3 regions of the Mesorhizobium sp. B3-1-6 genome follow, and region 2 is predicted to be linked to each of the others. Evidence: riboswitches for the same ligand, from Rfam matches in the RefSeq annotation. Region 2 holds a riboswitch; each other region holds the start of a gene.
The links. A riboswitch is a leader RNA that binds a small molecule or an ion and turns the genes downstream of it on or off. The one in region 2 is predicted to bind cobalamin.
Positions count from the first base shown of each region.

Region 1: it holds a riboswitch for cobalamin, as region 2 does, so the genes downstream of both, FJ414_RS02795 (DUF1636 family protein) here and bluB (5,6-dimethylbenzimidazole synthase) in region 2, are expected to answer to the same signal.
Region 3: it holds a riboswitch for cobalamin, as region 2 does, so the genes downstream of both, FJ414_RS10690 (DUF1636 family protein) here and bluB (5,6-dimethylbenzimidazole synthase) in region 2, are expected to answer to the same signal.

Region 1 covers NZ_VFTM01000002.1:95,566-105,551, reverse strand. Annotated here, with positions in the region: gene FJ414_RS02805 (ABC transporter substrate-binding protein) at 1-465, opposite strand, end outside; gene FJ414_RS02800 (ABC transporter ATP-binding protein) at 498-1,286, opposite strand; gene FJ414_RS02795 (DUF1636 family protein) at 1,283-1,666, opposite strand; cobalamin riboswitch at 1,862-2,068, opposite strand; gene FJ414_RS02790 (efflux RND transporter periplasmic adaptor subunit) at 2,403-3,560, shown strand; gene FJ414_RS02785 (FAD-dependent monooxygenase) at 3,557-5,131, shown strand; gene FJ414_RS02780 (efflux RND transporter permease subunit) at 5,248-8,352, shown strand; gene FJ414_RS02775 (hypothetical protein) at 8,433-8,846, shown strand; gene FJ414_RS02770 (hypothetical protein) at 8,875-9,207, shown strand; gene FJ414_RS02765 (winged helix-turn-helix domain-containing protein) at 9,323-9,986, opposite strand, start outside.
Region 2 covers NZ_VFTM01000036.1:8,961-18,946, reverse strand. Annotated here, with positions in the region: gene FJ414_RS26190 (exodeoxyribonuclease VII small subunit) at 1-116, opposite strand, end outside; gene FJ414_RS26185 (histone deacetylase family protein) at 120-1,046, opposite strand; cobalamin riboswitch at 1,161-1,338, shown strand; gene bluB (5,6-dimethylbenzimidazole synthase) at 1,381-2,112, shown strand; gene FJ414_RS26175 (IS3 family transposase) at 2,150-2,974, opposite strand; partial or broken gene FJ414_RS31925 (transposase) at 2,947-3,297, opposite strand; gene FJ414_RS26165 (hypothetical protein) at 3,471-4,454, opposite strand; gene FJ414_RS26160 (TetR/AcrR family transcriptional regulator) at 4,675-5,283, opposite strand; gene FJ414_RS26155 (MFS transporter) at 5,404-6,624, shown strand; gene ribB (3,4-dihydroxy-2-butanone-4-phosphate synthase) at 6,837-7,937, opposite strand; gene aroC (chorismate synthase) at 8,037-9,152, opposite strand; gene FJ414_RS26140 (DUF1344 domain-containing protein) at 9,400-9,663, shown strand; gene FJ414_RS26135 (histidine phosphatase family protein) at 9,800-9,986, opposite strand, start outside.
Region 3 covers NZ_VFTM01000009.1:153,525-163,510, forward strand. Annotated here, with positions in the region: gene cobG (precorrin-3B synthase) at 1-781, opposite strand, end outside; gene FJ414_RS10680 (cobaltochelatase subunit CobN) at 778-4,518, opposite strand; gene cobW (cobalamin biosynthesis protein CobW) at 4,537-5,574, opposite strand; gene FJ414_RS10690 (DUF1636 family protein) at 5,577-6,002, opposite strand; cobalamin riboswitch at 6,042-6,245, opposite strand; gene FJ414_RS10695 (winged helix-turn-helix domain-containing protein) at 6,275-7,474, opposite strand; gene FJ414_RS10700 (NADH-quinone oxidoreductase subunit A) at 7,807-8,172, shown strand; gene FJ414_RS10705 (NADH-quinone oxidoreductase subunit B) at 8,163-8,744, shown strand; gene FJ414_RS10710 (NADH-quinone oxidoreductase subunit C) at 8,749-9,351, shown strand; gene FJ414_RS10715 (four helix bundle protein) at 9,386-9,763, shown strand; gene FJ414_RS10720 (NADH-quinone oxidoreductase subunit D) at 9,830-9,986, shown strand, end outside.

The DNA.
Region 1 (9,986 bases), on a different contig from region 2:
GTCGCCATAGAGCAAGTCCATCGAGGCGACGGGCCGGTTCTTGTCGAGATGGACGCAGCTTTCGGTCAGCACCAGCGTCTTGATGCCGTGCGGGGCGAGCGTGTCGGGCGTGACCTCGCCGCCCGGCTTCATGCCGTAATACCAGCCGGCGAAGAAGAAATCCGGCTGCACGGCGACGAGGTTTTCCAGCGTCGGATATTTTGGCGCCAGCTCCGGGATGGAGCCTTGCTCCGCCTTGAACTCGGGGCCGACCTTGTACCAGCCGGTGATGCCGGTAAGCCCGACGATCGACGGCTGCAGCTTCAGCGCGAAGGCCATTTCGGCCATGTTGAGGTCCTGGATGACGGCGCGTTTTGGCGGTGCATCGAAAGTGAGCGCCTTGCCGCAGCTGTCGACGGTGACCGGGAAGGCGAAGGCGGCCGAGGCGAGAAGCGAGAAGGCAAACGACAAAGCGAGGCGTTTCACGGGATGGTGCTCCTTGTTTGGGTTGGGCAGGTTCAGGATGGCGAGGAAGCGCGCGTGGGCAGCTCGAAGACGGTGAGCTCGCGGTCCTCGGTCGGGTGCCGCAGGCGCAGCACGTCGATGCCGAAAACCTCGCGGATATGCGGCTGCGCCAGCGCCTCGCGCGGCGGTGCCAGCGCGTGCAGCCGGGCGTTGCTCATCACCGCGACGTTGGTGGCGAAGGGCGCCACCAAGGCGAGATCGTGCAGCACGGCGACCACGGTCATGCTGAATTCGGCCACCAGTTCGAGCAGTTCTGCGCGGGCGCGCGGGTCAAGGTGGTTGGTCGGCTCGTCGAGGAACAGGATCTTCGGCTCTTGCGCGATGGCACGGGCGAGCTGCGCGCGCTGGCGCTCGCCGCCGGAGAGCGAGCCGATGCTGCGCGCGAGCAGTGGCAAGAGCCCGGTCCGGCGCAGTGCTTCGACGACGATGTCGCGGTCGTCGTGCCGGCGCCTCAGGCCGGCATGCGGGACGCGGCCAAGCTCGACATAGTCGATGAGCGCCAGCCGTGGATCCGGCTGGTCCGTCTGGCCGACCACGGCGATGCTGAGCGCCCGCTCGGCGGCGGTGATCCTGTCCAGCCGGCGGCCGGCCAGGCGAACCTCGCCGTGGCTCGGCGACAACGCCCCGCACAACATGCGCAGCAGGGTCGTCTTGCCGGCGCCGTTCGGGCCGATGATGGCGAGGCGCTCACCCGCCGCCAGCGACAGGCTGACATCCTCGACCAGCGTCCGGCCGTTTGCCGTGGCGCCCAGATCGCGGGCTTCAAGCAGGGGCACGCTCACCGGACTTGCTCCCTGGCCTTACCCGCGGCGGGGATGCGCGCCAGTATCTTGCCGGCGAGCCTTGCCGGGCGCTGGCCGGAATTGCACCAACCGTCGGGCAGCGAGGCATAGAGCCTGGCAAATTCGACCAGCGCGCCGGCGTCGGTGCCCCTGTCGATGGAACCGAAGAGATAGGTGGCTTTGCCTTGCGCCATGAAGGCCACGGTGAGCGGCCGCGCGCAACCCGCCATGCAGTCGATGGTCTCGATGGCAAAGGAAGGCGCCGGCTGCAAGGAAAGCCTGGAGCGCAGGTCGGCGCACAAACCCTCGCCGGACCTCAGCCCAGTCACGGTATCGCGGCACAAAGAACAGACGATGATGCGATGGCTCGAGCGTTTCACCGTTTCACGGAAACGGCGAACCGCTCTATCTCTTTGTTTTGACACAATTCCAGACGGAAAACCGCTACACACTTTTCCTGAAATTGCTCTCGAGGCGTCCAACATTTCCGTCACTTTCCAAAATGGCGACGGAAGGATGCTGGACGAGCCGGCCGACAAGACCGGTGCTCGCGTCTCCTCCCGGCACACCCCGTCCGGTCAACTCATGTCGATGGCAGGTCTCCTGGCTCGCGGGTCGTTGCGCCATCCGCCTTCCCAGCCTTGCCGGCCAGTGGCGTTTCGGATGGAGCTCGCCGCTCACAGTTGCGGGGGCAGCCACGGGTTCAATCCAGACCGGATCTCACCGTGTTCCCTTTTCACCCCTCGCCTTGCGGCTCGGGGACCATGACGCAGCCATCGTAGGTTGTCCGCGCGCGAGTCGCAACGGCTTCTGCGCGCGTTCATCACCGCGTGAAGCGACCTGCCTGGAGAAATGCATTCGTGGTTCGATTCTCGTTATGATATGTAATAACGTTACATACCAACGAATGCGTAGCAGTCAATCCCTCCTCGCGCCGTCTCACCCAAACATCGGAAAATTTTCAGAAACCGTTCGGGATTTGCCGGAGCCGAAATCGCAAAAAGATCGGGCTGGCTAAGGACAGGTTGCAACGCCTCGATCCCCTGCCAGCCAACGCAGTTTTCCCGGCCGCCGCGTCCTCCCAAGCGCGGCCGCAACCTTGGGCATGGAGACAACATGATTGCCGCACGTTTTCACAACAGTCCTCTTGGGCACAACAAGCCGCTCAGGCGCCGCCTTGTCGCCGGCTCCATCGCCGCGCTCGCTTGCGGTGCCGTGATGGTCTGGCACGGCGCCAGAAGCGAAGCATCGAACGTCGCGCCGGGCACGCCCGAAACCAAGCTGGTCAAGGCAGTTTCGGTCTCGCCGGAACCCGTCGCGGATAACCGCGTCGCCATCGGCGAGATCAAGCCGAGGCTGGAGAGCGATCTCGGTCTTCGCGTTTCCGGCAAGCTCATCCGGCGCACCGCCGAAGTCGGCGCCACGGTGAAGAAGGGCGAGGTGCTCGCCCGGGTCGACGACCAGGATTATCGAAACCGGCTGGCCAGCGCGGAAGCCGATGTGACAGCGGCCGAGGCCGTGCTGGTGGAAGCCAGCGCCGCCGAAGCGCGTATCAGCGTGCTGCTCGCCAAGGGTTTCACGACACGCGCCAACCATGACGCGACGCTAAAGAATCTGCGCTCGGCCGAGGCCAAGCTGAAATCGGCGAACATCGCCTTCGCGATGGCCAAGGACCAGCTCGGTTACACCGAGCTCCGGGCCGAATTCGACGGCATCGTCACCGCCACCGGCGCCGAGGCCGGCCAATCGGTCAATGTTGGGCAGATGGTGGTACGCGTCGCCGATCCGGAGAGCCGCGACGCGGTGTTCTCTATCGCGGAAGCAGCCTTTACCAGCGCCCGGCGCGGTCGAAAGATACCCACCGTCACCGTCTCGCTGCTCAGCAATCCGGCAGTCTCGACCGCCGGCACTGTGCGCGAGATAGCGCCGATGGCCGACGCCGCCACCCGCACCTTCCAGGTGAAGGTTTCGCTCGAGAATGCGCCTGACGAGATGCGCTTCGGCGCAAGTGTCGCCGGCCGCGTCGAGATCGCCGGCGCGCCTGTCGTGCTGCTGCCGGGCAGCGCGCTGTTCGACAAGGAAGGCAAGCCCGCCGTCTGGGTGGTGTCGGCCTCGTCGGCTGTCGAGCTCAAGCCGGTCACCATCGCCCGCTACGAGACCGACCGCGTAGTCGTCAGTGCCGGGCTCACCAAGGGCGACCGGGTCGTCACTGCCGGCGTTAACCGGCTGCGGGAACACGAAAAAGTCCGTATCGTTGAGGGAGAAGGAAAATGACCATGTCAAAGACCAAGGTCCTCATCGCCGGCGCCGGCCCGACCGGGCTGACGCTCGCGCTCTGGTTGACCAAGCTCGGCGTTCCGGTGCGCATCTTCGACAAGGCCGCCGCTCCCGGCGAAACCTCGCGCGCGCTGGCCGTCCAGGCGCGCACGCTGGAATTCCACCGCCAGATCGGCATCGTCGACGACGTGCTTGCAGCGGGCGTGAAGATCGAACAGCTCACCGTGCACACGCCGGCAGGCGTCGCCGCGAGACTCCCGCTCGCCGATTTCGGCCGCGGCATCAGCCCCTATTCCTTCGCCTTCGCGCTGCCGCAGGACATCCACGAGCGCGTGCTGATCACGCATCTGGAGCGCGCCGGCGTCGAGGTGGAGCGCGGCACGGAGCTCATCGCTTTCCAGGACAAGGGCCACGCGGTCATCGCGACGCTGAGCAAGGAAGGCCAGACGGAAACCGTCGTCGCCGACTACCTCGCCGGTTGCGACGGAGCCCACAGCACAGTGCGCCACGGGCTGAATATCGGCTTTCCTGGCGGCGCCTACGAACAGTCCTTCTACGTCGTCGACGTGAAAGGCCGTGGCGACATCACCCGCAACGGCATGGACACGACCATCAGCACCTACGGTTTTGCCATCGTCATGCCGGTCCGGCAGTCGGGTTCGATCCGGCTGATCGGCATCGTGCCGAAGGCGCATGAGGCGGACGAGACGATCAGCTTCGAGGCGATACGCGCCGACGTCGAGCGCGACACCGGCGTAACGGTCGACGAGGTCAACTGGTTCTCGACCTACCGGGTCCATCATCGCGTCGCCGAGAATTTTCGCGTCGGCCGTGTGTTCCTCTGCGGCGACGCTGGCCACATTCACAGCCCGGCCGGCGGACAGGGGATGAACACCGGCATGGGCGATGCGGTGAACCTTGCCTGGAAGCTCGCTGCCGTCGTCCAGGGCCGCGCCGATCCGCGCCTGCTCGACAGCTATGAGCCGGAGCGCATCGCCTTCGCCCACAGACTGATCGAGAGCACGGACCAGGCGTTCCGCATCGCCACCAGCCGCTCGCGGCTCGTCGGCCTGTTCCGGCGCTATCTGATGCCGAATATCCTGAACATCGCGCTGCACACGTCATACGGCTCGCGCGCCTTCTTCGGCGTCATCTCGCAGGCGGCGATCCAGTACCGCGCCGGCCCGATCAGCTCGGGCACAGCGGGAAAGGTCAGCGGCGGCGACCGCCTGCCCTATGTGCCGATGCCAAGCAGCGACAATTTCGAGCCGCTGCGCTCGCTGGACTGGCAGGTGCATGTCTATGGCGAGGTCAATGCGGAATTCCGGGCCATGCTGGCATCGACCGGCATTCCGGTTCACGGCTTCGCCTGGTCGGAAACCGCCGCGAAAGCCGCCTTGCAGCGCGACGCCGCCTATCTGGTGAGGCCGGACGGGCATGTCGCGCTCGCCTCGCCGGTGCAGGAGGCGGCGAGCTTCCAGCGCTACCTCGCCGGCCTCGCCATCAAACCAAGGACGTCCGAGCGGGCGCCATACCGCGTACCGGGCACCATGCACAGCCTGGCCTGACTTGCCGCGGCGCCCGCCAAATGGCGGGCGCTGACCGGACCCAAACCATCACTTGTTTTCGCCAGCCGGCAGAAGCCGGCGGAACGCGCCTTCGCGCGCTGAGAGGGCTTTGCATCATGACCAGCTTCAATCTTTCCGAATGGGCGCTGCGCCACCGCAGCTTCATCGTCTACCTGATGATCGCGGCCGCACTCGCCGGCCTCTACGCCTATCGCGGTCTCGGCCGCGAGGAGGACCCGCCCTTCACCATCAAGACCATGGTGGTGAAGACGATGTGGCCAGGCGCCAGCACCAGCGACACGGTCGAACAGATCACCGACCGCATCGAGAAGAAGCTCGAGGAACTGCCCGATCTCGACTACGTCAAGAGCTACACCAAGCCGGGCGAATCCGTCGTCTTCGTCAACCTGAAGGACACTGTTGCCGGCGACCAGGTGCAGCCGCTCTGGTATCAGGTGCGCAAGAAGCTGGACGACATCAAGCCGACGCTGCCGTCGGGGGTGCAGGGCCCGTTCTTCAACGACGAGTTCGGCGACACCTATTCGCTGATCTACGCGCTCACCTCCGGCAGCCTCAGCCATCGCGAGCTGAAGGATATGGCGACCAGCCTGCGCGCCGGGCTGCTCACGGTGAAGGACGTCGCCAAGGTCGACCTGATCGGCCAGCAGGACGAGAAGATCTATCTCGAATTCTCGACCCAGAAGGTGGCGGCGCTCGGCCTCGACGTCGGCACGCTGACGCAGGCGTTGCAGGCGCAGAACGCGCTGACGCCGAGCGGCACGGTCGACGCCGGTCCCGAGCGCATCGCCATCCGCGTGTCCGGTTCCTTCACGTCGGAAGAGAGCCTGAAGGCGATCAACTTCTACGCCAACGGCCATTACTTCCGGTTGGGCGACGTCGCCGAGGTCAAGCGCGCCGATTCCGACCCGCCGCAGCCGATGTTCCGCTTCAACGGCAAGCCAGCGGTCGGCATCGCCGTCTCGATGACGGCAGGCGGCGACGCGCTGGCATTGGGCGAAAACGTCAAGGAGAAGATGCATGAGATGGAGGCCGAGCTGCCGCTCGGCGCCGAGCTCGGCATGGTCGCGGACCAGTCGCATGTCGTGGAAGAATCCGTCGGCGAATTCACCAAGAGCCTCGGCGAAGCGATCGCCATCGTGCTTGCCGTGTCACTGCTGGCGCTTGGCTGGCGCCCCGGCGTCGTCGTGGCGGTTGCCATCCCGCTGGTGCTGGCGATCACCTTCGTCACCATGCAGTATTTCGGCATATCGCTGCAGCGTATCTCGCTCGGCGCGCTGATCATCGCGCTCGGCCTACTGGTCGACGATGCGATGATCGCGGTCGAGATGATGATCGCCCGCATGGAGGAAGGCTACGACAAGATCTCGGCCGCCACCTATGCCTATACCTCGACTGCCTTCCCGATGCTGACCGGCACGGTGGTGACGATCGCCGGCTTCGTGCCGGTCGGCTTCGCCAAGAGCGGCGCCGGCGAATACTGCTTCTCGCTGTTTGCGGTCGTCGCCATCGCGCTCGTCGTCTCCTGGGTCGTCGCGGTGCTGTTCACGCCGCTAACCGGCGTCTTCATTCTGCCGGACCGCATCAAGGGACACGGCGGCAGCCACCAGCCGTCGCGCATTGCCCGTGGCTTCCAGGTGCTGCTCGAAACCGCGATGCGGGCGAAGTGGCTGGTGCTGTCGGCGACCGCCGGGCTGTTCGCGCTCTCGGTCGTTGCCATGGGCTTCGTCGGCCAGGAGTTCTTCCCGAAGTCGGACCGGCCGGAGGTCATGCTCGATCTCACACTGCCGCGCACCGCCTCGATCAAGGCGACGGACGCGGTCGTCGAGCGCGTCGAGAAGCTGCTCGCTTCCGATACTGACATCGACCATTGGAGCTTCTATGTCGGCCAGGGCGCGGTGCGCTTCTACCTGCCGCTCGACGCGCAGCTGGCCAACGACTTTTTCGCCCAGGCGGTGGTGGTGACCAAGGGCCATGCCGTGCGCCAGGCGGTCATCGACCGGCTGGAGAAGGAGCTGTCGACCGGCTTCGACGACGTCATGGCCCGCGTCACGCCGCTGGAACTTGGCCCGCCGGTCGGCTGGCCGCTGAAGTTCCGTGTCAGCGGTCCAGACCCGGACAAGACGCGGAGTCTCGCGCAGCAGTTCGCGCAGGTGCTCGGCAGCGACGCAGCGGTCCGCAACATCAACTACGACTGGAACGAGCCGGCCAAGGTCATCAAGGTCGAGGTCGACCAGGACCGGGCGCGTGCGCTGGGCATCTCCTCGCAGCAGCTGTCGGAGACGATCAACGCGATCCTGTCCGGCTCGAAGATCACCGAGATGCGTGACGACACCTATCTCGTCGACATCGTCGCCCGCGCCGTGGATTCGGAACGCGCCAGCATCGACACGCTGCGCGGCCTGACGATCAGCGCCTCCGGCGGACGGCGCGTGCCGCTCGAACAGGTGGCGAAGCTCAGCTACCAGACCGAGCCGCCGCTGATCTGGCGTCGAGGCCGCCTGCCGACCGTGACCGTGCAGGCCGACGTCGCGACGGGCGAGAACGCCACCATCGTGTCGAAGCGGCTGGAGAAAGCGATCGCCACGTTTAAGGCCGAGCTGCCGGCGCGCTACAGCGTCGAGCAGGGTGGCGTCATCGAGGACAGCGCCAAGGCGCAGGCCAGCATCTTCGTGGTCTTTCCGCTGATGCTGTTTATCATGGCTACGGTGCTGATGATCCAGTTGATGAGCTTCCAGCGCTTGGTGCTGGTGCTGCTCACCGCTCCGCTGGCCATCGTCGGCGTCGCCGGCGCGCTGCTTCTGTCAGGGGCTCCGATGGGCTTTGTCGCCATCCTCGGCGTGATGTCGCTGATCGGCATGGTGATCCGCAACTCGGTCATCCTGATCGCGCAGATCGACCAGCATATCGCCGCCGGCGAGGAGCCGTGGGCGGCGGTGATCAGCGCCACCACGCACCGGCTGCGGCCGATCCTGCTGACGGCGGCAGCAGCCATCCTCGGCATGATCCCGATCGCGCCGACCGTGTTCTGGGGACCGATGGCCTATGCGGTGATGGGCGGCCTGATGGTGGCGACCGTGCTGACGCTGGTTTTCCTGCCGACGCTCTACGTCGCCTGGTTCCGCATCAAGGTGCCGGAACACGCCGCGGCAGGGACCGAGCCGGTCACCGCCACCGCCGAACCGCAGGCCATCGCCGCCTGAGCGGCGAGGCACGGCAAGCCACGGCGGCGACGCCGCCGTGGCCGCATCCCAACAACAAACAGAAAGGCAAGATCAAGATCATGTCCTCCTTCTACGGAAACCTCTTCGTTCGCCTGAACGCCGGCTTCCTGATGCTGGCGTCGGCCGGCGGGCTCTTCACCGACATTGCCGGCTCCTTCTTCGGGCGCGGCCCGGAAGCAATCCTGCTCGGCGATGCGCCCGGTACCGGCATCGGCTTCATCGAGGCGCACGGGCTTGCCCTGATCATCGGCGTGACGCTCTGGCGCATCGCCTATTCCCGCAACTGGCATGCCGTCCTGGCTGCCGTGCACATGCTGCTTGGAACGGCGAACCTTCTGTTCTGGCAGTTCTTCGTCGCCGCGGACGTGCTCGTCGTCGGCTACGTCACAACCACGGCGCACTGGGTGCTCGTGGTTGCTCACCTGGCGGCGCTGACGGGCTCGACCCGGCTTGCCGCTCAATCCTCCCGCTAGACTTCAACCAACATCTGGAGAAACCAACATGCCCATGAAATCCTTGAAGAAATACCGCTCGGCCGCAGCTCTGCTCGCCCTTGCGATCACCGCTGTCGAAATCGTCGGCAGCGCCGTGCCCGCTTTGTCGCCGGTCAGCACCGCCGAGGCCCGCATCGGGGCGCCGTGGACGCCGCGCAGCGCCGCCGGAGTCGCCCGCCGCACCACCACCTGGCGCGTGCTGCGGCACACCACGGCCTGGGTCGCGACGCTGCCCACCGGCTGCGTCCGCACCAAGGTCAACGGTTTTGACGTCTGGCGCTGCGGCGGCACTTACTACCGGCTCTATCAGGGCCGCTACATCGTGGTCGTGGCCGATTGATCGCCTCGGGCGTCAGCTAAAGCGCGTCGCCCTGAAACGGATTCAGTCGACGCGCTTTTAAGTCGCTGTTTTTGATGCATGTCGCTATCCGCTGCACACTTCCGGGCGACATGCCTTAGCCGAGGGCAAGCCTGACACCCTCGGCGAAATGCTCGGCATCAGCCTTGTTCTCGAACGGCACGCCGCGCAGCGCATAGTCGATCGGCGAGAACGGGGCGCCCTCCTCGATGAGTGCGATCTGCCGCCGCGCCTTCTCCATGTCGCCCATCTGGGCATAACAGGCCGCGAGCCGCGTGCGGATCCACGGCGCTGGACGCGTTGCCAGTTCCAGTGCGTCGGCCGCCTGCCGGTACTCGCCCATCATGTAGAGCGCCAGCGCGCGATCGAACTGGTACCAATGCGGGTGCAAGGGATCGATGCGGATGCCGCGTGCCAGCCAGGTCAGCGCTTCCAGCGGCCGGCCGCGCATGGTCAGCAGCATGCCCATCTGCTCGATGCTGTCGGCATCGTAAGGGTTGAGCTGAAGCGCAATGCGCATGTGGTGCTCGGCCGCCTCGTGATCACGCATGTAGAGGCGGATCAGCGACTGCACGCGATGACCGGTCGGCTGGTCCGGCGACAGCGCCAGGCCCTTGTCGGCAAGGTCGCGCGCGTTTTCCAGCACGGCATCGCTGGCACGCCCGAATTCGCCGTCGAGCGAGCGCGCCAAGCCGAGATAGGTGTAGGCCAGCCCGTAATTCGGATCCTTGGCGATCGCCGCCTCGAACAAGGCCTCGGCG
Region 2 (9,986 bases):
ATCGATTGGTCGAGCGGGACGTCGCCGCGCTCAAGATCATCGACGATCTTCTCCAGCGCGTCGAGCGCCTGTTCGAAGCTCATCGCCTTGACGTCCTCATTGCCTTCCAATGCCATAGCCTATCCCTTCATCAGCCGCCCGACATGGGCGGCGACTGAAAATGCCAGTCCCTGCAGATCGTAGCCGCCTTCCAGCAGGCTGACGAGCCTGTTGGAGCTGTGGCGGCCGGCGCGCTCCATCAATTGCCCGGTCGCCCAGTCGAAATCGTCCTCGGTCAGGTTGATCTCGGCGAGCGGATCGCGGTGGTGCGCGTCGAAACCGGCGGAAATGATGATCAGGTCCGGCGCGAACGCATCGATCGAGGGCAGCACACGCGACAGGAAGGCGTCGCGGAACAGGTCGCTGCCGGTCTGCGGCGCGAGCGGCGCATTGACGATGTTGCCGGCGCCGGTTTCGCTTTTCGCTCCGGTACCGGGGTAAAGCGGCATCTGGTGCGTCGAGCAATAGAGCACCGACGGGTCGTCCCAAAAAATGTCCTGTGTGCCGTTGCCGTGGTGGACGTCCCAGTCGACGATGGCGACGCGCTCGGCATGATGCTTCTTCTGCGCGTAGCGGGCGGCGATCGCGGCCGTGTTGAACAGGCAGAAGCCCATCGCGGTGGTCTTTTCGGCGTGGTGACCCGGCGGACGGGCAGCGACGAAGACGTTGGCGGCACGGCCCTCGAAGACGTCGTCCACCGCCGCGTTGGCGCCGCCGATCGCCGTCACCACGGCCTGCCAGCTTTTCGGGCTGGCGCTGGTATCGGCGTCGATCGAGACGATGCCGCTCTCAGGGATCGCCGCGCGCACGCGCTCGACGAAATCCTCGGGATGCGCATAGAGGATCGTTTTCTCGTCGCCTTCGGGCGCCTTGACGCGGTCGAGCGCCGAAAAAGCCTCGTCGTCGAGCACGCGTTCGATGGCGCGCAGGCGGTCAGGCCGCTCGGGATGGCCGGGCGGCGTGAGGTGTTCCAGAAAGATCGGGTGCGTGTAGAGACGGGTGGTCATGGCGCCTAATCTAGGCACCGGCGGCGCGGATGACCATGTTTGAAAGCCGAATGGCTGGGGAAAATTGCGCCAGCCCGTGTCGCTGGCGCCATTGGCGCGGCGCAAGCTTCGCGGTAAGGTTCTTCGCTGCCTGGTGCCCGTGACGCGGGAGAATCGGGAACACGGTTGAACTCCGTGGCGTGCCCAACGCTGTGAGGGGGACCGCGCCGGCAAAGCCACTGTCGATGACGGGAAGGCGCCGGATGCGGGAGGATCCCGAGCCAGAAGACCGGCCCGGCAGACATGGTTTTCCGCTTGGTCAGGCGGGAAATTGCTTGTCGCAAGGGGAAAAGCGATGACGGCAGCAGCGATCGCCGCGAGCGGCGACGACTTTGACCAATTGGCGCGCGACGCGGTCTATCGGGCGATGTTCACCAGGCGTGACGTGCGCAGCCATTTTGCCCCCGACGACCTCGATGACAGCGTGTTGGCGCGGCTGATCACCGCCGCGCATCATGCGCCGTCGGTCGGCTACATGCAGCCGTGGAATTTCATCGTCATCCGCGATGCAGCAAGGCGTCGGCAGGTGCGCGACCTGTTCCTCGCCGCGCGCGAGCAGGAACTGCCGGCGATCGAGGCGGAACGGCAGGCGCTGTACCGAAAGCTTAAGCTCGAGGGCATCTGCGAAAGCGCGCTCAATCTGTGCATCACCTGCGACCGGCAGCGGTCGAAGGATTCGCCGCTCGGGCGCTGGCACAATCCGGAGATGGACCTCTACAGCACCGTCTGCGCGGTGCAGAATTTCTGGCTGGCGGCGCGGGCCGAGGGTGTCGGCGTCGGCTGGGTCAGCATCATCGAGACGGAAGCGCTGAAGCAGCTCTTGTCGATCCCGGAACATGTGACGCCGATCGCTTATCTCTGCGTCGGCCGCGTCTCAGCCTTCGCGCCGAAGCCCGATCTCGAGGCGCATGGCTGGGGCAAGCGCCTGCCGCTGCCGGAACTGGTGATGAGCGAGACTTTTCGCGGCGCTGGCGAGGCGCCGCTCAAATCGGCGATCGCAAGGCTAATGCATGTCGCGCAAAAGTGACCTCGGTTTGGAGTGCGCCCCTGCGGGTGGACAATGATCAGGCCGCTGTTTTGCCAGTCTGCCGGATGTGTTGATCCTCGAACTGCTGCGGGCTCAGATAACCGAGCGCTGAATGAAGTCTGCGGGTGTTGTAAACCTCCTCTATGAGGCGGGGAAGGTGTTCGGTGACGTCTTCCAATGTTTCATAGGCCATCGGATAGACCGCTTCGACCTTCAGCGTCTTCATAAGGCTTTCGGCCCTGGCGTTGTCATAGGGATTGCCTTTGCGGCCCATCGAGCCGGCGAGTTCAGCGCCAGCCAGTGCATCCCGATATGCCTGAGCTGCGTATTGGGAGCCGCGGTCGGAATGATGGACGCAGCCCCGTGGTGGCCGGCGACGCTCTATCGCTGCCTTCAAAGCTGCAACCGTCAGACGCGCGTCGATGCTGCGACTGATGGCATAACCGACGATCAACCGTGACCAGGCATCGAGGACGACCGCGACGTAGATGCAGCGGGTTGGCAGCGCGACGTAAGTGATGTCGCAAACCCAGAGCTGATGGGGGCCGGTCGGTACGATATCCTTGGCCAGGTTCGGGAAGATCGGGCCGTCATGATTGCCGTCTGTGGTCGCGACGAACCTACGGCGGATCTTCGGATGCAGGCCGTGTTGACGCATTAACCGCCTGATCTTCTTGTGGTTGATGACCAGGCCCTGCTGGCGCAGCGCGGCACCAACGCGACGATAGCCGTAAAATTCAAACTCATCGCAAATGGCAAACATGGCCTCCACGATCGAGGTGTCATCGACAGGCTTTTCGGGGCCGTCATAGTAGGTAGAGCGTGCGATCCCCATCAGCCGGCATCCTTCGGCGACGGAGATACCAGCGGGCCGGTAATGACGGATGTGGTTCCGCTTCTCGGCCGTGGTGTTCTTTTCAGAGCCCCCTTTAGAAACTCCAGCTCCAGCGCCTGTTTGCCAACCAGGCGCTCGAGGGCAGCAATCCGCGCCTCGTATTCCTGGACAAGGTCGGCGGCCTGAGCCTCATCGTCGAACGCGCCTTGCTCATACTTGCGTACTCAAATCCGCAGCAAGGTGCGTGACACGTCGTGGCGCTTTGCCAGACTGTAGAGCGTCTCGCCCGAGAGAAACTCCTGCGCGACCTGCCGTTTGAATTCCATACTGTGAGTGCGATGTTTTGCCATCGGCTCCACTTTCGGAAACCCGGCAAGCCTGGTCAATTCATCAAGCCAATCTGTCCACCCCCAGGGGCGCACTCCAGTTTTGCGTCAACGACATGCATCAAGCAACGACCTAAAGCGCGTCGCGTGAATCCGTTTCGACGCGACGCGCTTTAGGCGGTCCTTCAAAATCCTGATCAAGCGGCCCGGGGCGTATCCCAGCGCGAGCCGCCGCCGAAGGAGCCCAGCGCCTTGTCGCGCAGTTCCCTGAACTTGGACGAGGCCTCGGCCAGCCGGTGGTCCCATTCGGGATTGGGCACCTGGCCCTCGATGGCTTCGAAATAAACCTGCATCAGCGAGGCAATGGCGAAGGGCTCGATGAAGGCCGCCTTGAAGGCCCAGGCAAAGACGATGGCCAGCACGAAAGCCCAGCCGGCAAGCTGACCCGGCATGACCCAGAGGATCGCGGCCGCGGGCGCCAGCATCAACAGGAAGATGACGAAGGACACGCCCCACATGATCGCCGCCAGCCAGACGGCGTTCTTGACCATGTGCTTGCCGTTCTGGGCGTAGAGGACGACACCTTGCCTGGCCGTCTCGAAGGGCAAGTTCGAATTGATGCGGATGTTGTAGCCGAGGATGATCTCGTCGACATAGGTCAGCGAGATACGGATGACGGTGTTGATGAAGCTGACGATGCCGCTCAGGCCCGGGATCGGCAGGAAGGCGGCTATCCCGCCGATCAGGCCGGTGATGGCGCGGATGGCGCCCTTGACCAGTTGGTCGACGACGAAAAGGATGTTGGCCTCGGCGAAACGCTGGGTGACCACTTCCTTGGCATAGGCGATCTGGTTCTGGCCGTCAGGGACATCGTGGCCGTCGATCAGATGCACCATGACGGCGATATGGCCCGCCTTCAGCACGTAGAGGATGTATTCGCGGATCCAGTAGACGGCGATCGACACGACGCCGAAGCCGACCACGCCGCCCCAGAGCGCGAAGGACATCGGCCCGTCGGGATCGGTCGAGATGTGGCCGACGCCGTAGCCGACGCTGGCGCCCGTGCCGGTCGCCATGATGTAGGCGACCGTGATGCCGAAATAGACGATCATGCGAAAGACGATGAACGGCCATGTCCGCATCATGATGGACACCGACCTGGCGATGCTGAAGTCCCACATGCCCCGACTCTCCACACCCCCCCGCGCATGATCCCGAAAATCGGAATCGATTTTCGGAGAAGGGTCATGCGCTGAATCAAAGTTTTTACAGCGTCCTTTGCGCGTTCAAAGAACGCGCGGCGCTGTAAGAGTTGGCGGTGGAGGATGCGCTCGCCCCATTGATTGTCAATCGCGGCGGGGTTGCGTCGGCCGGAAAGCGGTGCACAACCCGGTGGCTTGGTTACCCAAGCGTGCCGTCAACCCTCTTGCGCAAGCCTTCGAGCAGTTGCTTGAACGCCGCGATCGCCTTCTTCGACGTCGCTTCGGGATCGTTCGAATTGGCGATGCGCTGCGCGGCCTGGCTGCTGGCGCCATTGATCAGCCGTGAGGTCGTCTCGGGATCAAGCTCTGGAACGACCACCCCCTCGTCCTGCAGCTTCGTCAGATGGTCGGTCATCGAGGCGATGCAAGCGCTGGCATTCGGCCACTGCGCCGGGTCGCCGAGCACCGCCGGACCGTCGCGGAACATGATGCGCTGGATTTCCGGCTCCAGCGCCATTTCGATATAGCTGGTGCATTCATCGACGAAATGCTGCCAGCGGGTCGGCGCCTTCGAAGCCACCTCGTTCACCCGCTCGGCCATTTCGCCGTCGATCTCGGCGATCACCGCCTGCAGCAGCCCCTTCTTGTCGCCGAAATGATGGTAGAGCGCGCCGCGCGTCAGGCCGGCCGACGCGGTGAAATCGTCCATCGAGGCCTCGGCGTAGCCGACCGTGCCGAAGGCGTGGCGGGCGGCCGCGATCAGCTTGGCGCGCGTCTCGGCGATCATCTCCTTGCGCGGTCTGTGCATGGCTCTGGCCCTACTCACATACGTCTCGTATGCCAATTGACATACGCAGCGTATGAATTATCTCACATTCATACGCAGCGCATGTAGTTTTAGTATGCAACCTTGTCGAGGAGCAGGATCATGCGAAACCCCTATGCGGACATCTTTCGGGCTCCCGGCACGAAAGGCTTCGCCACGGCCGCCTTCATCGCGCGGCTGCCGATCGCCATGGCGCCGATCGGCATCGTGGCGATGCTCTCGCAGACGCATGGCGAATATTGGCTGGCCGGGGCGGTCTCCGCGACCTACGCCCTTGTGAATGCTGTTTTGTCACCGCAGATCTCGCGATGGGTGGATCAGCTTGGCCAAAGCGCGATTGCCCTGCCGACCACGCTGGTCTCGGTGCTTGCCTTCACGACATTGATCGTGGCGGCCAACCAGCACTGGCCGGCCTGGACCCTGTTCGGGTCGGCGCTGCTTGCCGCCGCCATGCCCAACATCCCGGCGCTGGTCAGGGCTCGCTGGACAGAGATTTTTCGCGATCGTCCCGAGTTGAGCACCGCCTTCGCGTTCGAATCGGCCGCGGACGAATTGGTCTATGTCGCCGGAGCCTCGCTGTCGGTGGGCTTGAGCGCGGCTCTGTTTCCCGAAGCAGGCATGGTGGTCAGCACGTTGCTGCTCGCGCTCGGTTCGGCGGCATTCCTGCTGCACCGCTCGTCCGAGCCGCCGGTACGTCCGGCGGAACATGGCGCGACCGGTTCGGCTATCCGCCTGCGGCCGGTGCAGATCATCACCTTCGCGCTGATCTTCGTCGGCGCGACCTTCGCCACCACGGAAGTCACCACCGTCGCCATCACCAAGGCGCTCGGCCAGCCCGAGGCTGCAAGCCTCGTCATCGGCGTCTATGCGCTTGGATCCTTCGTGCTCGGCATCATCGTCGGCGCGCTCAGCCTGAAGGCGCCGCTGCAGCGGCAACTCGCGGTCGCGGTCACGGTGATCGCGCTCACCACCCTGCCATTGCTTTTCGCCGACACGGTGCCGACGCTGGCGCTGGCGGTCTTCGTCAGCGGCGTCGCTATCTCGCCGACCTTCATCACAGCCTTCGGCCTGATCGAGCGCCACGTGCCGCCGGCAATGCTCACCGAAGGCGTCACCTGGGTGACCACCGGCATCGGCATCGGCATGGCGCTGGGCTCCTTCGCCGCCGGCTGGATGGTCGACAATTTCGGTCCGCAGAACGGGTTCTGGGTGTCGGTGGCGGCCGGGGCGATCGCGCTGGCCACCGTGCTTGCCGGGCAGTGCCGGCTGGCGACGGGCGATTGCGACGCGGACAGAGGCGAAGCGGTGGTGCCTGCGGAGTGACGATTATTCGGCCGTCCGATCATCATCGCAGACGTTGGAAGTTAGCCGAGACCTACGCGACTTCGTCATTCACGGGCGGAGCGACTCGAAGCGGGGCATAGACCCGAGATGACGAGGTCGCGGAGGCTCCGGCCAATCGCCTCCGTCGCGGAGCTCTGGTCAATCAGCAACGCCGGCGGGGCTGCCGCCAGGACCTTCGGCGCCCCGGCAGCCTAAAGAATCTCGGTCTTGGCGATGTGGATGCCAAAGCCTTCGAGGCCGACATAGTGGCGCTCGCGAGAGGCGATCAGGTTGATCGAGGAGATGCCGAGATCCTTGAGGATCTGGGCGCCGAGGCCGATCTCGCGCCATTCGTTCTCGCGGCGGCGCGCTTCTTCATGATCTTCGCGCTCGCCACTCACAGGGCGCTTGCGCTCCTGGTGGGCGACGCCGACCGAGCCCTCGCGCAGATAGACGATGACGCCGCGCCTGCGCTCGCCCATCGCCTTCATGATGCCGTCGAGGCGATGGCTGGTGCCGAAGACGTCGGTGACGACATCTTCCGAATGCAGACGCACCGGCACATCCTCGCCGTCACGGATGTCGCCGAAGACGACCGCGACATGGTGCATGGAATCCCAGGGCAGCGTGTAGGTGAAGACCTGCGCCTTGCCGCCGGGCGTGTCGATGTCGGAGCAGGCGACGCGCTCGACCAGCGTTTCCTTGCGCTGGCGGTAGGCGATGAGGTCTGCGACCGAGACCTGCTTCAGGCCATGCTGTTCCGCGAAGGCCTGCACTTCAGGGCCGCGCTTGACCGTGCCGTCGTCGTTGACCAGTTCGGAGATGACACCGACGGGGGGCAGGCCGGCAAGCTTGCAGAGGTCGACCGCGGCCTCGGTGTGGCCAGAGCGCATCAAGACACCGCCTTCGCGCGCGATCAGCGGGAAGATATGGCCGGGACGCACGAAATCGGACGGGCCGACATTGCCGTTGGCAAGGTTGCGTACGGTCAACGTGCGGTCGTCGGCGGAAATGCCGGTCGTTGTGCCGTGCTTGAAATCGACGCTGACCGTGAATGCGGTGGTGTGGGCGGAGTCGTTGTCCGCCACCATCGGCGCGAGGTTCAGCCGCCTGGCATCGTCACGCAGCATCGGCGTGCAGACGATGCCGGAGGTGTTGCGGACGATGAAGGCCATCTTCTCCGGCGTGCAGTGGACGGCGGCGACGATCAGATCGCCTTCGTTCTCGCGCCCGTCGTCGTCCATGACGACGACGATCTCGCCGCGCTCGAAGGCGCGGATCGCTTCGACGATCTTCTTCTGGTCGTATGGCATGGCGCGCTCGCTTCGCTCGCAGGAATTAGGCAGTAGGCAGTAGGCAGTAGGCAGTAGGCAGTAGAAGAAAGAAAACGGCTGTGTCGGGCGGTCTACTGCCTAATCCCTACTGCCTACTGCCTTCCCTGTCTGTCCTCTGTGCCGGAGATAATGATCGGCGACCGCGCAGGCAACCATGGCCTCGCCGATCGGCACGGCGCGGATGCCGACGCACGGGTCGTGGCGGCCCTTGGTCATCACCTCGACATCCTTGCCGTCCTTGTCGATCGACTGGCGCGGGGTCAGGATCGACGAGGTCGGCTTGACGGCGAAACGGGCCACAATCGCCTGTCCTGTCGAGATGCCGCCCAGGATGCCGCCAGCATTGTTGGATAAAAACACCGGCTTGCCGTCATTGCCCATGCGCATCTCGTCGGCGTTCTGTTCGCCGGTGATGCGGGCCGCCTCGAAGCCGTTGCCGATCTCGACGCCCTTGACGGCGTTGATCGACATCAGGCCGGACGCGATGTCCTGGTCGAGCTTGGCGTAGATCGGCGCGCCGAGGCCCGGCGGCACGCCATCGGCGACGATCTCGATCACCGCGCCGACCGAGGAGCCGGCCTTGCGGATGCCGTCGAGATACCGGGTGAAGACAGGCACCGAAGCAGGATCGGGTGTGAAGAACGGGTTTTCGGCATCGCCTACGAAATTCCAGTTCCAGTTGGCGCGGTCGATCGATTTCTCGCCCATCGAGACCAGCGCGCCGCGCACCGTCATGCCGGGCACTATCCTGCGCGCCAGGGCGCCCGCCGCCACTCTGGCCGCCGTCTCGCGCGCCGAGGAACGGCCGCCGCCGCGGTGATCGCGCAGACCGTATTTGACGTCGTAGGTGTAGTCGGCATGGCCCGGCCGGTACTGGCGGGCGATCTCGCCATAGTCCTTGGAACGCTGGTCGACATTCTCGATCAGCATCGAAACCGGCGTGCCGGTGGTGATCATCGTCTCGCCGTCCTCGTCGAGGATGAAGCCGGACAGGATCTTGACCTCGTCCGGCTCGCGGCGCTGGGTGACGAAGCGCGACTGTCCAGGGCGGCGGCGGTCGAGCTCGGCCTGGATATCCTCGCGCTTGAAGCGAATGCCAGGCGGGCAGCCATCGACAACGCAGCCGAGCGCGGCGCCGTGGCTTTCACCCCAGGTGGTGACGCGGAAGAGATGGCCGAATGTGTTATGAGACATGGAAAACGCCCTGCCCGGCGGCGGAGCCGGCAACCTGAAGTGGTGCAGCATCCCCTGCGCATCTAAAAGCACGCGCGGCGCTGCCGGCTTGCCTTCTATTGGCGTTTTCCACAGTGGTCAAACGGCTGCATCAAACTGTGATCTGGCGGATTTAGTTTTGACACATTCGGTTGGTTTCTGCTCTCTTCCCATCCGCCGTTGAGGATCCGCCGCTGACCAGCCGGCGCAATGACCAAAGAGGACGACGATGCGTACCCTGATTGGCGCCGCCTGCGCCATGTTGCTGATTTCCACCGCCGCCGCGTTCGCCGGCCAGACCGAAGGCCTGATCAAGAAGGTCGACAAGGACACGCTGACGCTGACGCTTGACGACGGCAAAGCCTACAAGCTCAACGCCGAGACCGATATCGACTCGCTGAAGCCCGGCATGGACATCGTCATCGCCTATGACGTGACCAATGGCGAGAATGTCGTGACGGATATGCAACTGCCCGACAGCGACCAGAACTGAATTCAGGTGAGGCCGGCCTGCGAAGGGCGGCTTCCTGCGCTTCCGGTGCTCACGTACTGAAAGTACGCTCCGCTCCGGTTCTCGGAATCCACCCTTCTCGACTCGGCCTGACCTGAATTTGCCAGGGCGCGATTTGTTAAAGCCACTCCAAGCTCCGGCCTTCCAGTCGCAGCAGTCGGTCCTGCGGCACCTCGAGGCCGGCGGCTTCCTGCTTGGAAAAGCCCGCGACGAAGCGGAAGAAGCAGCGGATGACGCCGCCGTGGGTGACGCAGACGGTCGGCTGACGCAGCGCGTCGAGCCACGGCCTGATCCGCTCGAGCAGC
Region 3 (9,986 bases), on a different contig from region 2:
CCTTGTCATCGCGGCTTTCGCCAATCTCCAACGCCGAAAGTGGAGAGCCGGCGCGGGAACTGCCAATCTCCCCCCTTGAGGGGGAGATGTCCGGCAGGACAGAGAGGGGGGTGAAGGAATGCCAACCCGCGAGCGAAGCCAGCTGCCGCTCCGACAAATCCCGCGTATGCGCCTCGCGCCCTTTTTCAGCGACCATCCTAAGAGCCGCGACGGCAATGTCGCGCGCCGCATCTTCATCGACTGTCGCGAGTGGCTTTGCACTCCGTGCGTCGCCGGCAATCGATAGGCTCCAGAGGGTAGCGCCCTTAGTCTTTACCGCCTTCAGCCTCACGTCGGCCGTCACGGCATCCATCGTCAACTGCCCGCCGCCGTCGACAACCACCGACACCTTCGGTCCCAGCCTTGCCGTCAGCCCGGCCTCTTCGATCGCCACCCTGATCCGCTCGGCCAGAGGGCGCGGATCCGCAATTTCCTGCGGATCGATTCCCGCCAGCGGCCCGATTTCGACCGGCACGCCGCTGCGCACGGCAATGCCAAGCGCATCCACCTCCGTCGCCAGCAGCCGCGCGCTGTCCGCCGTCAAACCACGGATCTGCAGGCTGCCGCGCGCGGTCACTTCCATGATGCCGTTGCCGTGGCGCAAGGCGGATTCGCCGAGTCCGATCAGCGACTTCGGAGAAATTCCTCCAGCGACCGGGTTGAGCCGGACGAGAAGCCCATCACCGGTTTGCATCGGTGCGCTCAGCGCAGGGCAGGCGCCGCGGCGCGAAAAGGCGTTCATGCCGCCACCCCGCTTGCCTGGGCCTCGGCGATCAGGGCCGCGAGATCGTCGTCGATGGAATTCCTGAGCGGATGCCAGAGGCCGCGCCGCCGCGCAGCGAGAAAGCGCTCGGCGATGGCCTTGGCGGCGGCCGGGTTCTCGCGCAGCAGGAAGGCGCGGACGTCCGTGTCGCCGACATAGGCGTCATGCACCGCCTCGATCAGCGCGCCTGATATGGCATGCGTGGTCTCGGCGAAACCGACCAGCCGATCGACGGTCTCGGCGAATTCGGAGGCGCCGCGCGGGCCATGGCGCATCTGGCCGGCGATGAAGCGCGGGTTGACGGCGCGGGCCCGCACGACGCGCGATACTGCATCGCCGACCGAGCGCGGTTTCGGCTTCTTCGGATCGGTCGTGTCGAGCACGATGACGTCGGCATTCCGGCCAAGCGTGGCAAGGGCGGCCGAAAAGCCACCGATGAAGGCGACGTCGGCCGAGCCCTCGAGGATGTCGCGGCCGGGATCGTCGCCGGTGTGGACGAGGAGATCGGCTTCCGCGATCCGTCTCTCGAAAGCGCCGGGCGCGGAGATCGCTTCGCCGTCGGCGCCGCCATAGGCGTGCGATGTCGCGTCGAGATAGGCGCGGCCGATCTCTTCGCGCGCGCCCCATTCGCCGCGCGACAGCAGGTCCTCGACGCCGGCGCCATAGGTGCCGGGCGAAGTGCCGAAAATGCGCGGGCCGATCTTGCCCTCAGCGCGTGTCGCCGCGGCGAGGGGATTTTCCGAATCGTCCTCGTCGCGGCTGGCGACCGCGTCGGCCGCGGCGTCGATCAGCGCGATCTGGGTCGGAAACATGTCGCGGAACAGGCCGGAGATACGCCAGGTGACGTCGACGCGCGGGCGGCCGAGCGCCGCCGGCGGCAGCACCTCGATGCCGGTGACGCGACCCGTGGCGGCATCCCATTGCGGCCGACAGCCCATCAGCGCCAACCCTTGCGCGATCTCCTCGCCGCCCGTGCGCAAGGAGGCCGAGCCCCAAAGATCGATGACCAGCGAGCGCGGCCAGTCGCCGTGGCTTTGCATATAACTGCGCACCACTTCTTCCGCCGCCGCCTGGCCGAGATCGTAAGCAGTCGGCGTCGGCATGGTGCGCGGATCGGCGGTGAAGAGATTGCGGCCGGTGGGCAGCACATCGGAGCGACCACGCGCCGGCGCGCCGGCGGGACCTGCCTTGATGTGGCGGCCATCGAGCGCGGCGAGCAGGGCAGACTTCTCAGCCTCGGCGCTTTGCCGGCGCAGTGGATCGACCTCGTCCTCCAGCGCGCGGCCATAGACATGCAGCCCGTCCTTGACGGCGAAATCCTTGAGGTCGCAGAGCCAGGCGTCGATGCGGCGCAGCGCTTCGTCCGGAGCGTCAGTGCCGGCAACGCCGGCTTCGGAGGCCAGGCCGGTCCTTTGCGCCGTCTCGACGATCAGCCTAGCCAGACGGTCGCGGCGGCGGCGGTCGAGGCCGTCGGCCTGGGCATATTCATCGACCAAGCGCTCCAGCTTCTGTTGGACCTCGTCGAGGCCTGCGCCGGTCAGCGGCGGCGGCAGATGGCCAAGCGTGACGGCCGAAATGCGGCGCTTGGCCTGCGCGGCCTCGCCGGGATTGGAGACGATGAAGGGATAGATGACCGGCAACGATCCAGTGACGATCTCGGGGAAGCAGGTGTCGGATAGCGCCACCGTCTTGCCTGGCAGCCATTCCAGCGTGCCATGCGCGCCGACATGGATGATGGCATGCGCGCCGAGCGATTTTTGCAGCCAGAGGCCGAAGGCGATCAACTCGTGGCGCGGGGGGAGCGTCGGGTCGTGATAGTCGGCGCGGCGGTCGGCCGAGCGGCCGCGGTCGGGGGCCAGCGCCACGGTGACGTTGCCGAAGGTGGCGGCGCGGAAGGGGAAGGTTGCCGAGTTCGGCGCTTGAACACCCCCCTCTGTCCTGCCGGACATCTCCCCCGCAAGGGGGGAGATTGGCAGTTCCGTCGAAGGCGCCGTTCCTGCAACTCCGACAATTGGCGAAAGCGGTGGCGACAGATCGATCTCCCCCCTTGCGGGGGAGATGTCCGGCAGGACAGAGGGGGGTGCCTCGCGCGAACCTATCCCTTCTGCCTTGCCCCACACGGCCTCTACTGCATCGCGCGCTTCCCTCGGCAGTTCGAACGAAAAGGCGGAGTAGTCCTCTACGGAGAGGCCAAGCCCACCAACCTCCAACACATCCAGCAATCGCCGCGGCGATTGCGGAATCCCGTCAACCGCATAGCCCTGTTCCTTCAGGTCATGCAGCATGGCGAGCACGCTTGACGGCACATCAAGCCCAACGGCATAGCCGGTCCGCCCGGGCGCGCTGGGATAATCGGGGATCAGGATGGCAAGCTTGCGTTCGGCCCGCTCGGTCCGCTGCAGGCGGATAAAGGCAGCGATCCGCCTGGCGACCTGCTCGACGCGATCGGCCTCCGGCCGGTTGGCGAAGGCGCGGAAGGCGAGCGCCGGGTCGGTTTCGACCTCGTCCTTGAACGAGATGGCGCCGGCGAGGATACGGCCGTCGAGCTCGGGCAGCACGACATGCATGGCGAGATCGGCGGGCGCCAGGCCGCGCTGGTTTTTTTCCCAGACCTCGCGTCTCGTCGTGGCGACGATGACCTGGAACACCGGCACGCCGGCGCGGTCGAACAGGGTCTCGGCGCCGGGCTCCGCGCCGGAGGCGAAGGCGGTGGCGGTGACGATGGCGGCGGGATTCAGCGAGGCGATCGCGTTTTCGACGAAGGCGAGAGACGCCGGATCCTTGAGGCTGGAAACGAAGATCGGCACCGGGGCCATGCCTTGCGAATGTAATGCCTCGGCCAATGCGTCGATCGGCGCGATGTCTGCGGCAAGCAGCATGGAACGGTAGAAGAGGATGGGGACGACTGCGAAATTGTCGACGCCGAGTTCCGTCACACCCCCCTCTGTCCTGCCGGACATCTCCCCCGCAAGGGGGGAGATTGCTCTGTGGTCGACGGTTTCGCCAACTGTAGATGTTTCAGCTAGCTCGATATTTGACGAAGCAGAGATAAAGCCGGCTTGGGTGACGGCTGATCTCCCCCCTTGCGGGGGAGATGTCCGGCAGGACAGAGGGGGGTGCGAAGGAATGCCGACCCTTGAAACGTTCGACTTCTCGACGACACCAACTCCCGGCCGATAGTACCCCGCCTTCGGCACACTGACCGCATCAACCACGGCCGCCTCAGCCCCAGCAAGCCTTGCCAGCCTTTGCACCAGCGCCGCCATATTGGCCGGCCCGCCTTCGCGGAAATAGCCGAGCAGGGCGTCGAGCTCGGCGCGCGGCAGGGTCGAGCCTTCGATCAGCCGCTGGTCCTCGTCATGGCTTTCACCGGGCAGCAGCGCCAGCTTGATGCCGCGCTCGCGCGCGACCGCGGCGAGCTGGTCGCAGCCATAGCGCCACCACTCATAGCCGCCGAGGATGCGCACCAGGACGACCTTGGCGTGGCGGGCGACGCTGTCGATCCAAAGATCCACCGACATCGGGTGGCGAAGGTCGCGCAGCGCCGCAAGCCGCATCGCGGGCAGCCGCGCGGCATCGGCCTTCCAGGCGGCGGCCAGACCGGCGAGGTCGCTGTCGGTGAAGGACAGGGCCACCACATCCGCAGGCGTCTGCCTGAGGTCGACCGGCTCGGCGAGATCGTCGAGCGAAGCGGATGTCGTGGTGAGGATATGCATCGCTTTTTGGTCTTTGCCTCAGCCGGCGAGGATACGCTCGATCGCCGGGCGGTTCAGCCCCTTGAGGCCGATGACGACGAGCCGCGAACGGCGGTCGTCCTCGGCCGTCCAGGCGCGGTCGTAATAATGATTGACGCGCGGGCCGACAGCCTGGAGCAGGAGCCGCATCGGCTTGCCACCGACCTCGACGAAGCCTTTGACGCGCAGCACGTTTTCCTGCTCGGCGGCAAGGGCGACGCGCTCGGCCAGCTCATCGGGGTTGGCGACCGAAGGGATGTCGATGACGAAGGAATCGAAATCGTCGTGCTCATGGTCGAGCTCGTCGTCGTGATGGGTCTTGCGGTTCTCGATGTCGTCCTCGACGGCGAGGCCGAGACCGAGCAGCACCGACGGGTCGACCTTGCCTTGCGCGGTCGGAACGATCTTCACGGCGCGCGCGACGTGCTTGCCGATGACGGCGTTGGCGCGCTGCGATCCGGCCGCATCCATCAGGTCGCTCTTCGACAGGATGATCAGGTCGGCGCAGGCAATCTGGTCCTCGAATACCTCTTCGACCGGATCGTCATGGTCGAGCGTCACGTCCGCGGCGCGCTGGGCCTGCAGGGCATCCATGTCGGAAGCGACGCGGCCGTCGGCCAGCGCCGGGCCATCAACAACGGCGACGACCCCGTCGACCGTGACGCGGCTCTTGACCGTCGGCCACTGGAAGGCCTGGACCAGCGGCTTCGGCAGAGCGAGGCCGGAGGTCTCGATCAGGATGTGGTCGACCTTGGGGTTGAGCGACAGGATCTGGTCGAGCGCCGGCACGAAATCGTCGGCCACGGTGCAGCAGATGCAGCCATTGGCGAGCTCGACGATGTTTTCCTCCGGGCATGTGTCGACGCCGCAGCCTTTCAGTATCTCGCCGTCGATGCCGACATCACCGAACTCGTTGACGATGATCGCCAGCCGCTTGCCCTTGGCGTTCTCGAGCAGGTTGCGGATCAGCGTCGTCTTGCCGGCGCCGAGGAAGCCGGTGACGACGGTGCAGGGAACACGAGAAACGGAAGCGTTCATGGTCAGTCCTTCAGCATGTCGAGGGGAGGAATGCGGGCAACCAGGCCGCGCTTGAGGGAATCGGGCCGGCCGCGCCAGGGGATCAGGCCGTCGGTCGAGATGGCGAAGAGCTTTGCGCCGGCGATGAGGTCGGCGCCGCTGGTCGGGGTCAGATCGCCGAAGACATAGCTCCAGCAGCCGTCGCGCAGCAGCGCGGCGCTCAGCCGGCGCTTGCAATTGCCGAGGCATTCGACGGTGCGGATGTTGATGTTTTCGCCGGAGGCAGCCCGGCGCGTGTCCTCGGCCAGCAGCGCGCCGGCACGCGGATGTGCGTCCGAGCCGGTTTCGTCGCGGCAGGAGGAGCAGACGATGACGGTCACGCCGGCCAGCGCGTCGGGCTCGGACGAAATATCCGCACTATTTGCCGGGAAACTGCCGTTACGATCCAAAACCAGGCTCCTTGCCCGGAAAACCCGCCGGGCATTCGGATACTTAAAGTCTCAGACGGCAGGTCTCCTGGCTCGCGAGTCGTCGCCTTGAAGGCCGCCTTCCCGGGAACATCCCAGTGGTTTTCGGCCGGGGCTCGTCGCTTACAGTTGCGGGGACAGCCGCGGATTTGGGCGTTGGCCCGCACCGCATTCCCTCTTGGCTCCTCCCTTTGCCGGGAGAAGACCGTCTGCGGCGGATTTAGGCTTACGGCCGGGTGCCTGTCAACGCACGGCTACGACACCGCGATGTCGGCCAGCGCCGGCCCGAGGTCGCCGGCCGGCGTCACTTCGATCGCTCCCAGGCCGAGCCAGCCCTGCATTTGCTGCAGTTCGTCGAAGAGTTGGGCCGCCGTTTCGGCGGGAGCACCGGTTTCGGCATAGGCAGCATGGACGCGCAGCACGCTGGCCGGCCGATCGGCTCGCAGATCGACACGGGCGACGATGCGGTCACCAAGCAGGAAGGGCAGCACGTAGTAGCCGTATTGGCGCTTTTCGGCCGGCGTGTAGATCTCGATACGGTAGCGGAAGCCGAAGAGTTTTTCCGTCCGGGTGCGCTCGAAGACGACGGGATCGAAGGGGGCGAGCAGGGCGCGGGCCTCTATCCGGCGTGGAAAGCGGGCGTCCTTGTGGAGATAGGCGGTCTTGTCCCAGCTCTCGACCTTCACAGGCAGCAGTTCGCCCGCTTCGACCAGTTCCTCGATGCGGTCTTTCGTATCGCCCGGCGCGAGACGAAAATAGTCGCGAAGGTCGCCATAGGTGGCGATGCCATGGGCGCGGGCCGAGATGCGCAGCAATTCGCGATGCGCGTCCTCGACCGAGGGTACCGGCAGGTCGAGCACGGCCTGCGGCAAAACGCGCTCGGGCAGGTCGTAATAGCGTTCGAAGCCGCGCCGGTAGGCAGTGGTGATGCGTCCGGCCCAGAACAGCCATTCGAAAGCGTGCTTGGCCTCGCTCCAGCCCCACCAGCCGCCATTGCCCTTGTGGCCTTCGATGTCGGACGCGGCGATCGGGCCGCGTTCGGCGACCTGCGCATAGATCTCGTCGATCATCGCCTTGCGCTCCCGGCCCCATTTCGCCAGGCCGAGATACATCTCGTCGCCCTGCTCGGCGCGCAGCATGCGCCAGCGCATCAAAGGGTAGGTTTCGACAGGCAGGAACGACGCCTCATGCGCCCAATACTCAAAGACCGCGCGCTTGCGGGTGACCGCGGCGTTGTCGAGCAGCGCAAGCGGGTAGGGGCCGAGGCGAGAATAGAGCGGCATATAATGAGCGCGCACCACAGCGCTGACGGAATCGATCTGCAACAGGCCGGTTCGTGAAAGCACGCGCGCAAGGTGGCGGCGATCCGGAACGCCGCCGGGCCTAGGGTCGTTGAACCCCTGTGCTCCGAGCGCAATGCGCCTCGCCATGGCCAGCGAAATCTTGTCCTTCATCGAGGCGCCTTGCCCTGATCATTTGCCGGATTTTTAGCCGGTGATTCCGGCCATGCTAGCAGGCAAATGGCGGGAGATATGTCAGGAGAGAAAAGTGGAGTAAAAAGCGAAGGAAATCAAACAGGAGCGGATCGGACCAGTTTCTTCCGATAAGGCGTCCAGGGCCGCGAATTGAACAAGGTTTGACTTGCGTCACCGAAACCGCTGCGCTAACCCTCGCCGCGTTGCAGCATGGGCCTCTTAAAACGGTTCAGCGGTTAAACTGTCACGCTTCCGCATTAGAGTTCGTTGCTGTAATCAAAGTGAACTGCCCGCCTAAGGAAAGCCGCCGCATGAGCGCACTCCTGAGTTCATATCTGCCGATCGTCCTGTTCATCGCCGTGGCGCTGGTCGTCGGCCTTGCGCTGCTCATAGCGCCGTTCCTGGTGGCCTACCGCAATCCCGACCCGGAGAAGCTTTCCGCCTATGAATGCGGCTTCAACTCGTTTGACGACGCCCGTATGAAATTCGACATCCGCTTCTACCTGGTGTCGATTCTGTTCATCATCTTCGATCTCGAGGTCGCCTTCCTGTTCCCGTGGGCGGTCTCCTTCTCCAAGGTCGGCATGCTCGGCTTCTGGTCGATGATGGTGTTCCTGGCGGTGCTGACCATCGGCTTTGCCTATGAATGGAAAAAAGGAGCGCTGGAATGGGATTGAACGACAGTTCAGGCACCCTCGTCGCGCCGAAGCCCAAGGGCATCATCGACCCCAACACCGGCAGGCCGGTGGGGGAGGACGATCCCTTCTTCCTCGAAATCAACAATGAACTGGCCGACAAGGGTTTCCTTGTCACCTCGACCGAAGCGCTGATCACCTGGGCGCGCAGCGGCTCGCTGATGTTCATGACCTTCGGCCTCGCCTGCTGCGCGGTCGAGATGATACACACCTCGATGCCGCGCTATGACTCGGAGCGCTTCGGCGTCGCGCCGCGCGCGTCGCCGCGCCAGTCCGACATCATGATCGTCGCCGGCACGCTGACCAACAAGATGGCCCCGGCGCTGCGCAAGGTCTACGACCAGATGCCGGAGCCGCGCTACGTCATCTCGATGGGCTCCTGCGCCAATGGCGGCGGCTATTATCACTATTCCTATTCGGTGGTGCGCGGCTGCGACCGCGTCGTGCCGGTCGACATCTATGTGCCCGGCTGCCCGCCGAGCGCGGAAGCGCTGCTCTACGGCATTCTCCTTCTGCAGAAGAAGATCCGCCGCACCGGCACGATCGAACGGTGAGCCGATGACCCAGGCGTTGAACGAACTCTCCACTTATCTCGGCGAGAAGCTCTCCGGCCGCATCGGCGAAGCCGTGCTTGCCTATGGCGAACTGACGGTTTCGGTTGAACCGGGCAATCTGATCGAGGTAGCGACCTTCCTGCGCGACGATCCACGCTGCCAGTTCATCTCGATCATCGACGTCTGCGGAGCGGACTACCCGTCGCGCGCCAGGCGCTTCGACGTCGTCTATCACCTATTGTCGCCGAAGCAGAATGTGCGCATCCGGCTCAAGGTCCAGGCGGACGAGGAAACGCTGGTGCCGTCGCTGACCGGCGTCTATCCCGGTGCCGACTGGTTCGAGCGCGAGACCTACGACCTTTACGGCGTGCTGTTTTCGGGCCATCCAGACCTGCGCCGCATTCTCACCGACTATGGTTTCGAGGGCCATCCGCTGCGCAAGGATTTCCCGCTGACCGGCTTCGTCGAGGTTCGTTACGACGACGAGGCCAAGCGGGTCATCTACGAGCCGGTCGAGCTCAAGCAGGAATTCCGCAATTTTGATTTTCTTTCTCCTTGGGAAGGGACGGACTACGTCCTTCCGGGGGATGAGAAGGCGAAACAGTGAATAGGGAAGTAGTGAGTAGTCAGTAGGGAAGGAATTGGGAAAAAAGATCGAATCTTATCGCGACTTGGTGGTGTGGCAACCGGCGATGGTCCTTGCCGAGGATTGTTACCGCGTCACCAAAGGTTTTCCGAGAGACGAGATCTATGGAATGACCTCCCAGATGCGCCGCTCGGCGGTATCTATCGCCGCGAATATCGCTGAAGGGTACGGTCGTGAGAATAGAGGTTCTTTCGTTCAATTTCTGCGCATGGCACAGGGTTCGTTGAAGGAACTGGAGACGCACATATTGCTGGCGTGCCGGATCGGTATGCTGGCAAGAGATAACGAGACTGAACTGCTACTGCGGTGCGAAGAGATCGGAAAAATGACGCGATCTCTGATCAGAACCGTGCAGGCCAAGCAGGCGGAATGAAGCAGGCATTGAGATTGATGATCACTACTCACTACTCACTACTGACTCTTCGCCAGAGGCGCCACAATGGCTGAAACCTCCGTCCGCAACTTCAACATCAACTTCGGTCCGCAGCACCCTGCGGCGCATGGCGTTTTGCGGCTGGTGCTGGAACTGGACGGCGAGGTGGTCGACCGCGTCGATCCGCATATCGGGCTGCTTCACCGCGGCACCGAAAAGCTGA